DNA from 3 places in the Enterococcus sp. AAFC-DPL-5146 genome. Region 3 is predicted to be linked to each of the others. Evidence: predicted binding sites of a transcription regulator. Region 3 holds the regulator's gene; each other region holds the start of a gene.
What was found. Region 3 encodes NrdR, which represses ribonucleotide reductase genes. Its sites were predicted from a motif close to ACACNATATATNGTGT; they were not measured.

Region 1 (3,288 bases), 590 kb from region 3:
TGTAATATCAATGTATGAGAAAGGAACACCGTATTCACGCTCCACACTATATGGGCTGAATAAATACATATCTTCGTTATTGCGAGCCAATTCATAAAATTTATCAGGAACAACGATTCCTAAAGATAATGTCTTCACACGAACTTTTTCATCCGCATTTTCTTTTTTAGTTGAAAGAAACATTTCGATATCTGGATGGAAAACGTTTAGATAAACAACTCCAGCACCTTGACGTTGACCCAATTGATTTGAATAACTAAAGCTATCTTCGAATAATTTCATAACTGGAACGACACCGCTAGCAGCACCTTCATATCCTTTGATTGGTGCTCCCGCTTCCCGTAAGTTAGCTAATGTGATACCTACACCGCCACCAATTCTTGATAACTGTAAAGCTGAGTTGATTGAACGGCCGATGCTGTTCATATCATCTGTGACTTGAATCAAGAAACAAGAAACAAGTTCACCACGACGTTTACGTCCTGCATTTAAGAATGAAGGAGTTGCCGGTTGGTAGCGTTGGTGGATCATTTCATCTGCTAAAACTAAAGCTAATTCTTCATTGCCATCAGCGAAGTATAAAGCGTTGAAAGCAACTCGATCGTCATAACTTTCTAGGTATTCAGTTCCTGCATTATTTTTCAACGCATATTGTGAATAAAACTTATAAGCTGCCATAAATGATTTGAATTCAAAGTTTTGTTCATCTAAAAATGTATATAGTTTTTCAATGAAAGCCATAGAATATTTTTGAATAAATGCTGTTTCTAGATAATCATTGTCGATTAGATAGTTGATTTTTTCTTCTACTGTATTGAAGGTTCTTGTATTAGGAATGACATTTTCTTTGAAAAATGCTTCCAATGCTTCTTTATCTTTATGCAAAGGAATTTGTCCATCAACGGGACGGTTGATCTCGTTATTTAACTTAAAATAGCTAACATCTTTAATTTCTTTTAGACTCAAGTTCATTCACTACTTTCTTAAAGGATTCTACGTCTTCGTTCGTACCGCTAAACTCAAAAGCAAAAAGCATCGGAACTTTGTAATCACGTGCTATGTCTTTGGCTGTATACACAAATAATTCTGCAAAATTAAGGTTGCCGCCTCCAGCAACACCTTTTAATTGTTCACGATTGCTTTTATAATCAAGAAAATCATTCACCACTTCGGTTATTTCTTGATCGTAAGTAGGAACGACTAGGATAAATGGTTCATTTATCTCAAAAAAAGGATTCGCAGGCTCAATTTCGTAAGCTGGCAAATCCAATTTTTTAATGAAGCGTCTAGTTTGTCCGGTAACTGTAAAATAGACAATTTTCATTTTAGCTAGCCAATTGTTTTAATTGATCAGGACGGAAACCTACAACTGTTGCAGCGTCAGAAGTAATAACTGGAACACTTTGGAATCCTTGTTCTTTTAACCAGTCAATCGCATCTGGTTGGATGTCGATATTTACTTCTTCAAATGCTATATTATTCTCGCTTAAAAAACGTTTTGCCATCTTACATTGGATACAATTATTTTTAGAAAAGATTTTTACGTTCATTTTTAATTCCCCCTCAATTAGTTTACTTCACTAGTATAAATCTCTCAGGGAAAAAGTCAACACTTAGGCACTACATATTGTGGTCGTTTTTTTGTTGAATACCATGTTTTGTGTTTTTGAAAGAAATATGAAAGCATGTATTCTCTAGATTTGAGAGACTATTATTGTAAAATTCGTGTTTAAAAAAGAAATTTATTAAATTTTGAGTTGGAATTTTTAATCTGGAAAACACAAGATATAGTGGTGTAATATTTAAGGAGACACTAACAGAATGTATACAATTTTGATCGTTAATTATTTTCTTACTATAGGTAAAAGAACGGATTTATGAATTAGAAAGGAACATTCCTATCATTGATTATGTGAATAGAATTTTTTTGAAAGTTTTGTCTGATTGTCATGCTAGACATTCCGTAAAGAAATGACAAAAAGAGTAGGGCGTACTGATGACAACGAGATAAATATAGTTGCTATTTATTTTTGTTGTACCATATGTTTCCTCTTGAATAAACCACTTTCGAGTGCTACAATATTTAAGTACTAAACAATTTGGGTCGTTAGCTCAGTTGGTAGAGCAGCTGACTCTTAATCAGCGGGTCATGGGTTCGAGCCCCTTACGACCCATTGGGTGCCAAACCCACGAGAATGGTATTCTATCGGCGTCTTCGGACGTTTCGAAGATGGAATATGCGTTCTCTTTTTTTGTTCCATTAGTAACTAAAAAAATAGAATCATATGAAGTGAGTATTCTGTTATTTGATGATAAACTAAAAGAACCATCTAGGAGGGGGAAAAATATGAAAAAGAAGATCATTTTTTCATTTATATTACTTGCAGGACTATCGCTTAGCGCTTGTGGGGGCAAAGGCAAAACAGTTGAAAGTTCAGTTCCGCCAAAAAGTAGTCAAACAAGTACATCAACTAGCAAAACTACAACGAAGCAAAGTACCACCGAGCAAAGTTCAACAAAATCTTCATCTGAAACAAAAACAAGTGAAAGTCAATCTACTGTAAAATCAGATACAGACTCGCCAGCAAAACAAGCGGAGGTCGTTTTAAGTCAGCTTAATACGGCATTTCCAAACGATCGTTTACCTCAAGCGATATTGACAAGTCAAACAGCTAAATATTTAACAGCAGCAACGACGAGAACTGTCGATCAAAATAACTTTAGAATTTTGTACTATGCAGAAGATCGTCCGATTTCTGTTAATGATATTTCTGTTAATGATTTACAACCAATCTCCTCATTTGAGAAAAAAACGTATGAGTCAAATGAAGCGGCTACCAATGCAGTGGGACAAATCATCGATAATGGTGGTAGCAAGATTGATCTGGGGTATGGAATCACAGGATATCAGCAAGGTGCCGCAGGTTCAACTTACCTATCGTGGCAAGAAGGCAACTGGAGTTTAGTTGTCAGAGCTTCAAATATAGGAGGTGAAATAGCTGAGCCGCTAGCTAAACAAGTCGTTACTTATTTAGAAACAGCCATGCTGCCAGCTCCTCAAAATGTTGGACAGATTTCTTTAACAGCTAGTACAAGTGATAGTTATCAAACCAACTCAGTGGTTTGGCAAAAAGGAACGATCGTTTACACAATTCAGCATTTTGATGCGTTACAAGCAGTTAAAATGACTGTATCAACAAATCAATGATTACTTAGCTAGATGTTAGCGACGGGGAATATTAGTTTATTAATAAGATTCACTAATAACAAAAAAATAATAAACTAATG
Region 2 (3,288 bases), 480 kb from region 3:
TTCATTCCGATTGTATAAAATGAAGCGGCTCCACCAATCATTCCTAGAGCAATTGCAATAAAAATAGTCACATATGATAATGTATTCCCACCTCTTTTAATATGAAACTTAGCATTTCCTAAAGCCAACATATTCAGCTTTCGGTAATAATTAAATTTATTTATCCCAGATAGATACACAATTAAATACATCGTATATTTAAAAAACAAGTACGTCCCAATCATACAGGTGAGCATGATTAGTAAAGGTGCTATCAAAAAGCCAGCGAAACCAACCTTCGTACGCATCAAAAAAGTTGCAAAATGGATAACATTATACGATAACCAATATCCTGTACCAATAAACAGTACTCCTAGAACGCCTAAAGAAATACTTACTACAGACATTTTATTTGAATTAAGCTTATTTTTTTTAGTTGGTTTCACCAAATTCATGACTTGATAACGATAAATCAACCAGCTACTTCGTATAGACACTGCCAATAACATGAATAAAAATACTAGACTGGTTTGAATCATTGATGGAAACGAAATAAAAAACAGACTCTCTACCTGTAAAAACATTGCTTTTGCAAGAATCATCAAGAATAGCTTTGAAAAAATAATTCCTAAGAAAATTCCTGAAACTAAAGATACTGCTCCTAACATTAGTGTCTCTACAAAAAATAAAAAAGATATTTGCCCTTTTCTCAAACCAATCAAGTGATAGAGACCAATTTCTTTCTCTCGTTTTAAGAGAAAGAAATAATTCGCAGCAAACATAAATCCTAAAATCATAATAACAACAAGAATACCGCCAAAATTCATCGCACCATTGATATGGACGTCTTGTCCCGCTCTACTTGCAAATGACCGATTATAAGTAATAGCATTAAAACAATAATAAACAACAACCGCAAAGGTCATACTAACAAAATAGACCAGATAATTGAGAAATTGGCCTTTAAAATTTTTCCAAGACAGTTTAAAAATCATTAGCACGGCCACCTCCGCCGATTGTTGCTTGCATATCAATTACTTGATTGAAAAAATCTTTTCTAGAACCTTGACGAACAACTTCTGAAAAAATGACACCATCTTTAATAAATAAAATACGATTGCAATAGCTTGCCGTATAAGGATCATGGGTGACCATCATAATTGTTGCATCATCTTGTAGATTCATATTCGTCATATACTGAAGTAATTCAGCTGCTGATTTAGAATCCAACGAGCCTGTAGGTTCATCCGCAAAAATAATTTTAGGTTTAGTTATCAATGCGCGTGCCGCCGCTACACGCTGTTTTTGTCCAACCGAGATCATATTAGGATAGGTCATCAATAGTTCCTCGATCCCTAAAACCTTCGCGACATGTATTAAACGTTCCTCCATTTCATCTACGGGAACTCTCTCTACTGCTAAAGGCAACAAGATATTATCTTGTACATTCAATGTTTCCATTAAATTAAAATTTTGAAAAATAAAACCTAACTTTTTACGACGAAAATCACTGATTTGATTATCTCGCATTTTTAAAATATCTTGACCATCAATTTGGACAGTTCCAGTTGTTGGTAATGTAATCGTTGATATGGTATTCAATAACGTTGATTTCCCGGCACCACTGGGGCCCATAATTCCAACAAATTCACCTTGATCAACAGAGAAAGAAATATTATTTAAGACTTGTACCTTATTACTTCTATATCCATATGATTTACTTAAGTGATTCACTTCTAAAATTTTTTTCATAGATTTCGCTCCAGTTTATTCATTATCCTTATTCTACCAATATTCTGCGTAACTGAACATCGTTTCCTCTTACAATTAAGTAATGTTGAAGCTTTTTTTAATTATTTATTTTTCTCAGCAAGAATGTTGTGACAATTCCCACAAACCTTTTAACAGCTTGTTTTCATTATTTTTCCATTTCAAAAAAACACTATATATAGTTATTAGAAGGAAAATATTTTCCATTTAAGCACTATATATAGTTGAAAGATTCAACGAATTGTTTTATGATAGGAAAGGAATAAATCTACGAGGAGATGGGTAGCAAATGATGGAAATTAAACAAGTGAATAATGAAGAAACCTCTATGAATTCAGCCTTAAGGAAGATCAAAATCGTTAAAAGAGATGGAAGATTAGTTGATTTTAATGATCAAAAAATTTATGACGCTTTGATCAAAGCTGAACAAAAAATCCGAGGTTCTTTAGACCCCCTTGTTCATGAGCGAATTCAAGAAATTGTGGAAAGAATCGATCAGGAAATTTCAGACCGTTTCACTGAAAATGTAAAAATTTATGAGATTCAAAATATTGTCGAACATATTTTGTTGGCGAAAAATGAATACGAGCTAGCTGAGGAATATATCAACTATCGCACACGTCGTGATTTTGAACGGAGCAAGGCAACCGACATCAACTTTACAATCAGTAAATTAATTAATAAAGATCAATCTGTCGTAAATGAAAATGCTAATAAAGATAGTGATGTTTTCAATACACAACGAGACTTAACTGCTGGGATTGTTGGGAAATCGATTGGCTTGAAGATGCTGCCTTCTCATGTAGCTAACGCCCATCAAAAAGGAGATATCCATTATCATGATTTAGATTACCATCCATATACACCAATGACTAATTGCTGTCTGATTGATTTTAAAGGGATGTTGAACAATGGATTCAAAATCGGTAATGCAGATGTTGAATCACCAAAATCGATTCAAACAGCTACCGCTCAAATTTCTCAAATCATCGCTAATGTAGCTTCTAGTCAATATGGTGGCTGTTCTGCTGACCGTGTGGACGAATTATTAGCACCATTTGCTGAATTAAATTATCAAAAACATCTCGCTGATGCAAAGGAATGGATCGATGGTTCTAAACGTCAGGAAGAGTACGCAAAAGCTAAAACTCAAAAAGATATTTACGATGCAATGCAAAGTTTAGAATATGAAATCAATACCTTATTCACTTCAAATGGACAAACGCCATTTACTTCATTAGGCTTTGGTTTAGGGCTAAGCTGGTTTGAACGTGAGATTCAACGAGCAATTTTACAAATCCGCATCAATGGATTGGGTAGTGAAAAAAGAACAGCTATCTTCCCTAAGTTGATTTTCACTTTAAAGCGTGGTGTAAACTTAAATGAAACAGACCCAAACTATGACGTGAAGCAACTTGCATTAGAATGTGCGACTAAACGGATGTATCCAGATATTTTAAATTATGATAAATTAGTTGATTTGACAGGTAGTTTTAAAGTGCCTATGGGATGCCGCTCTTTCTTACAAGGTTGGAAAGA
Region 3 (3,288 bases):
GAGAGATGGAAATTGCCTGAATTGCCAGAAGTTGAAACAGTCAGAAAAGGCTTAGAAAAATTAGTTGTTGGAAAGACGATTGAAGAAGTCACGATTTTGTGGCCAAGAATTATAGAAGCACCGGAAGCGGATATTTTTGCTGAAAAATTGATTGGTCAAAGGATTGAAAAAATGGAGCGCCGTGGAAAGTTTTTAATCTTTAAATTGACGAATTACGATATGATTTCTCATTTAAGAATGGAAGGGAAATACGAAACCAATACTCCAGAAGACGCACGAATGAAACATACCCATGTTATTTTTACATTTACTGATGGAACAGAATTACGCTATCTAGATGTTCGCAAATTTGGTCGAATGGTTTTAGTTGAAAAGGATCAAGGGAAAAATTATAAAGGCATTTTAACATTAGGACCTGAACCAATTCCTTCCGAATTTAAACTACCAGAATTTCGTAAAGGTCTAAAAAAACATCATAAAGCGATTAAACCGTTACTGTTGGATCAACGTTTAGTAACAGGGTTAGGCAATATATATGTAGATGAAGCATTATGGGAGGCTAAGATTTACCCAGAACAACCGGCAGATACATTAAAACCAATGGAAGTCGAAAGTTTGTACTATGCCATTATTGATGTCCTTGGTCGTGCAGTTGAAGCTGGCGGGACAACGATTCGTAGTTATTTAAATGCGCTGGGAGAAGCCGGAACCTTTCAAATTTCATTGAATGTCTATGGTCAAACAGAGAAACCATGTCCAAGGTGTGCTACACCAATTAAAAAAATTAAAGTCGCTCAACGTGGCACCCATTTTTGTCCTAAGTGTCAAACCTTGAAAGTGAGGAGTTAGTTTATGGGGATGGTATTAGGCTTAACTGGAGGTATAGCGACCGGAAAAAGCACAGTTGTGAATATATTTAAAAGCTTGGGGTTTCCTATTGTAGATGCAGATGTTATCGCAAGAGAAGTTGTCGAGCCTGGAACAATTGGTTTATCTGAAGTCGTTTCAGTTTTTGGAACTAGTATTTTAAATTCCGATAACTCACTTAATAGGAAAAAATTAGGAGAGATTATTTTTTCTAATAAGGAAAAAAGAAAACTACTAAATAAAATATTATCGCCTTTTATAAAAAAAGCAATTTTAACTGAAATTAAAAAAAAGAAAAAAGAGGCAGCTTTAGTGATTGTTGATATCCCATTACTTTACGAAGGTGGGTATGATAAGTTCGTTGATCAAGTGGCCGTTGTTTATGTCCCAGAAAACATACAATTACTTCGTTTGATGAAACGTGATAACTTAAGTGAAAAAGAGGCATTTAATCGAATAAACAGTCAATTAGGAATAGAAGAGAAGAAAAAAATGGCAGATATTGTATTAGACAATCAAGGAGATATTCAAAATATAACAAGACAGGTAGAAAAATGGGTTTCTGAAAATGTTTTATGAAGAATAATTCTTTTGAATGTAACAGATAACAAGTGAACAAACAAACGAAAAAGGCAAGAGAGCTGACGAACGTTCTTGTCCTTTTTCGTTTTTAGTATATTTGAACATTCGATTTTTTCAAGATTAAATCACCATTAATTTATTTAGGAAGTCATCGTAGATGTATGGTTTCTTAGCCATTTCATGTTATACTATTGATAGTAGACTAAAAATGAATGAACTAAAATAAAAATATAAAATAAAACGAGGTGAACACTATGCGTTGTCCAAGATGTCATCATAATAATTCTCGTGTAATTGACAGTCGTCAAGCGGACGATGGCCGCGCGATTCGTCGTCGTCGAGAATGTGAAAATTGCAATTACCGTTTTACAACATTTGAACGGATAGAAGCAGCGCCATTGCTAGTTATCAAGAAAAATGGTGATCGTGAAGAATTTAATAGAGAAAAAATATTACGTGGCTTGATTCGCTCTGCTGAAAAACGTCCAGTTGCTATGGAGCAGATGGAACAAATTGTCGATAATGTTGAAAATCGTGTACGTAGTTTAGGAGAAAATGAGATATCAACCACTTTAGTTGGTGAATATGTGATGGAAGATTTAGTTAATTTGGATGAAATTGCTTATATTCGATTTGCTAGTGTCTACCGTCAATTTAAAGATATGAGTGTATTCTTGAAAGAACTACAAGGCATTGTTGATAAAGCAAAATCATCAAATAATGATACAACCAATAAATAAGGAGGTCTTTCCTTGAAAACCAATTGGAAAGAAGTATATCCTAAAAGTATTTTTCAAGTCTCTATCCCGTATCCTTTATCTGATCAAGAACAGTTGGTGTTAACTCTGTTATATCAACCAATTATTGGTGCACAGGCATTTAGTTTATATTTGACACTTTTATCAGAAGTTGAAGATACAGGAATTAGTGAGTCACTGTTTCACGCTGATTTAATTACTATGATGGATATCAGCATTAAGCAAATTCAAGTTGCCAGAAAAAAGCTTGAAGGTATTGGATTGTTAACGACATTCGTCAAAGATGATTCTGAGCTAGGACCAAAGTTTTTATATCGTTTGAATCATCCTGAATCAGCTGAGCGATTTTTCAAAGATGAAGTGTTAGTATTGACTCTTTTAAATAGTATAGGACAAAGAAAATTAGATAAGTTATTCAATCAATTCAAACCAAATTTTATTAATTTAACTGGTTTTGAAGATATCTCTTCTGGATTCAAAGATGTTTATTTGTTTAAAGAAGAACAAATTGTTTCTCAAAATCAACAATTAATTCAAATCGAACAATCTTTCAATGATCCGAGGCCTGCTGCCAAACTAAGTGCAGTGAATGACAGTTTTGATTGGTCATATTTTGTTCAAGGAATAGAAAAACTTGGAATCAAACTTCCTGATAATGTTGACGGATTTAAAGAAGAAGTATTTATTTTTCATAATTTATTTGGAATCACTGAATTAGACATGATTGATTTTTGTTCGAAAGCCTTTGATTATTATACAAGTAAGATTGACGTAAAAGACTTTGAACGAGGAATTTATAAAGCATATGATCCTGATAAAAAACAAAAGAAAAGTGAATTTCAAAAAAATGATTCAGTTGAACTATCCGATGAGGACCAACAAACTTATCGCTACAACTCATTAAAAATGAACGGATTTTCAACTCAAGATATTCAGATGATTATGGATAGTGAAAAGAATTTTCCATTAAATTATCTAGAAGCACTAAAAAATGGACGTGGTGGTTATACAACGCCACAGGAACGTTCGCTAGTTAAGTATTTGGTTAGTAAATCTGGTTTACCAAATAGTGTAATCAATA

Region 1: nrdH (glutaredoxin-like protein NrdH) is a predicted target of NrdR. The motif match lies at 1,779-1,794, and genes of this name have one in related genera.
Region 2: nrdD (anaerobic ribonucleoside-triphosphate reductase) is a predicted target of NrdR. The motif match lies at 1,919-1,934, and genes of this name have one in related genera.

The regions. Positions count from the first base shown of each region.
Region 1 is NZ_CM177103.1:644,569-647,856, forward strand. It holds gene nrdE (class 1b ribonucleoside-diphosphate reductase subunit alpha) at 1-966, opposite strand, end outside; gene nrdI (class Ib ribonucleoside-diphosphate reductase assembly flavoprotein NrdI) at 947-1,324, opposite strand; gene nrdH (glutaredoxin-like protein NrdH) at 1,326-1,550, opposite strand; tRNA gene AC4BB2_RS02930 (tRNA-Lys) at 2,102-2,174, shown strand; gene AC4BB2_RS02935 (hypothetical protein) at 2,348-3,208, shown strand.
Region 2 is NZ_CM177103.1:753,322-756,609, reverse strand. It holds gene AC4BB2_RS03425 (ABC transporter permease) at 1-974, opposite strand, end outside; gene AC4BB2_RS03420 (ABC transporter ATP-binding protein) at 964-1,731, opposite strand; gene nrdD (anaerobic ribonucleoside-triphosphate reductase) at 2,039-3,288, shown strand, end outside.
Region 3 is NZ_CM177103.1:1,235,035-1,238,322, forward strand. It holds gene mutM (DNA-formamidopyrimidine glycosylase) at 13-849, shown strand; gene coaE (dephospho-CoA kinase) at 853-1,446, shown strand; gene nrdR (transcriptional regulator NrdR) at 1,704-2,189, shown strand; gene AC4BB2_RS05545 (replication initiation and membrane attachment family protein) at 2,202-3,288, shown strand, end outside.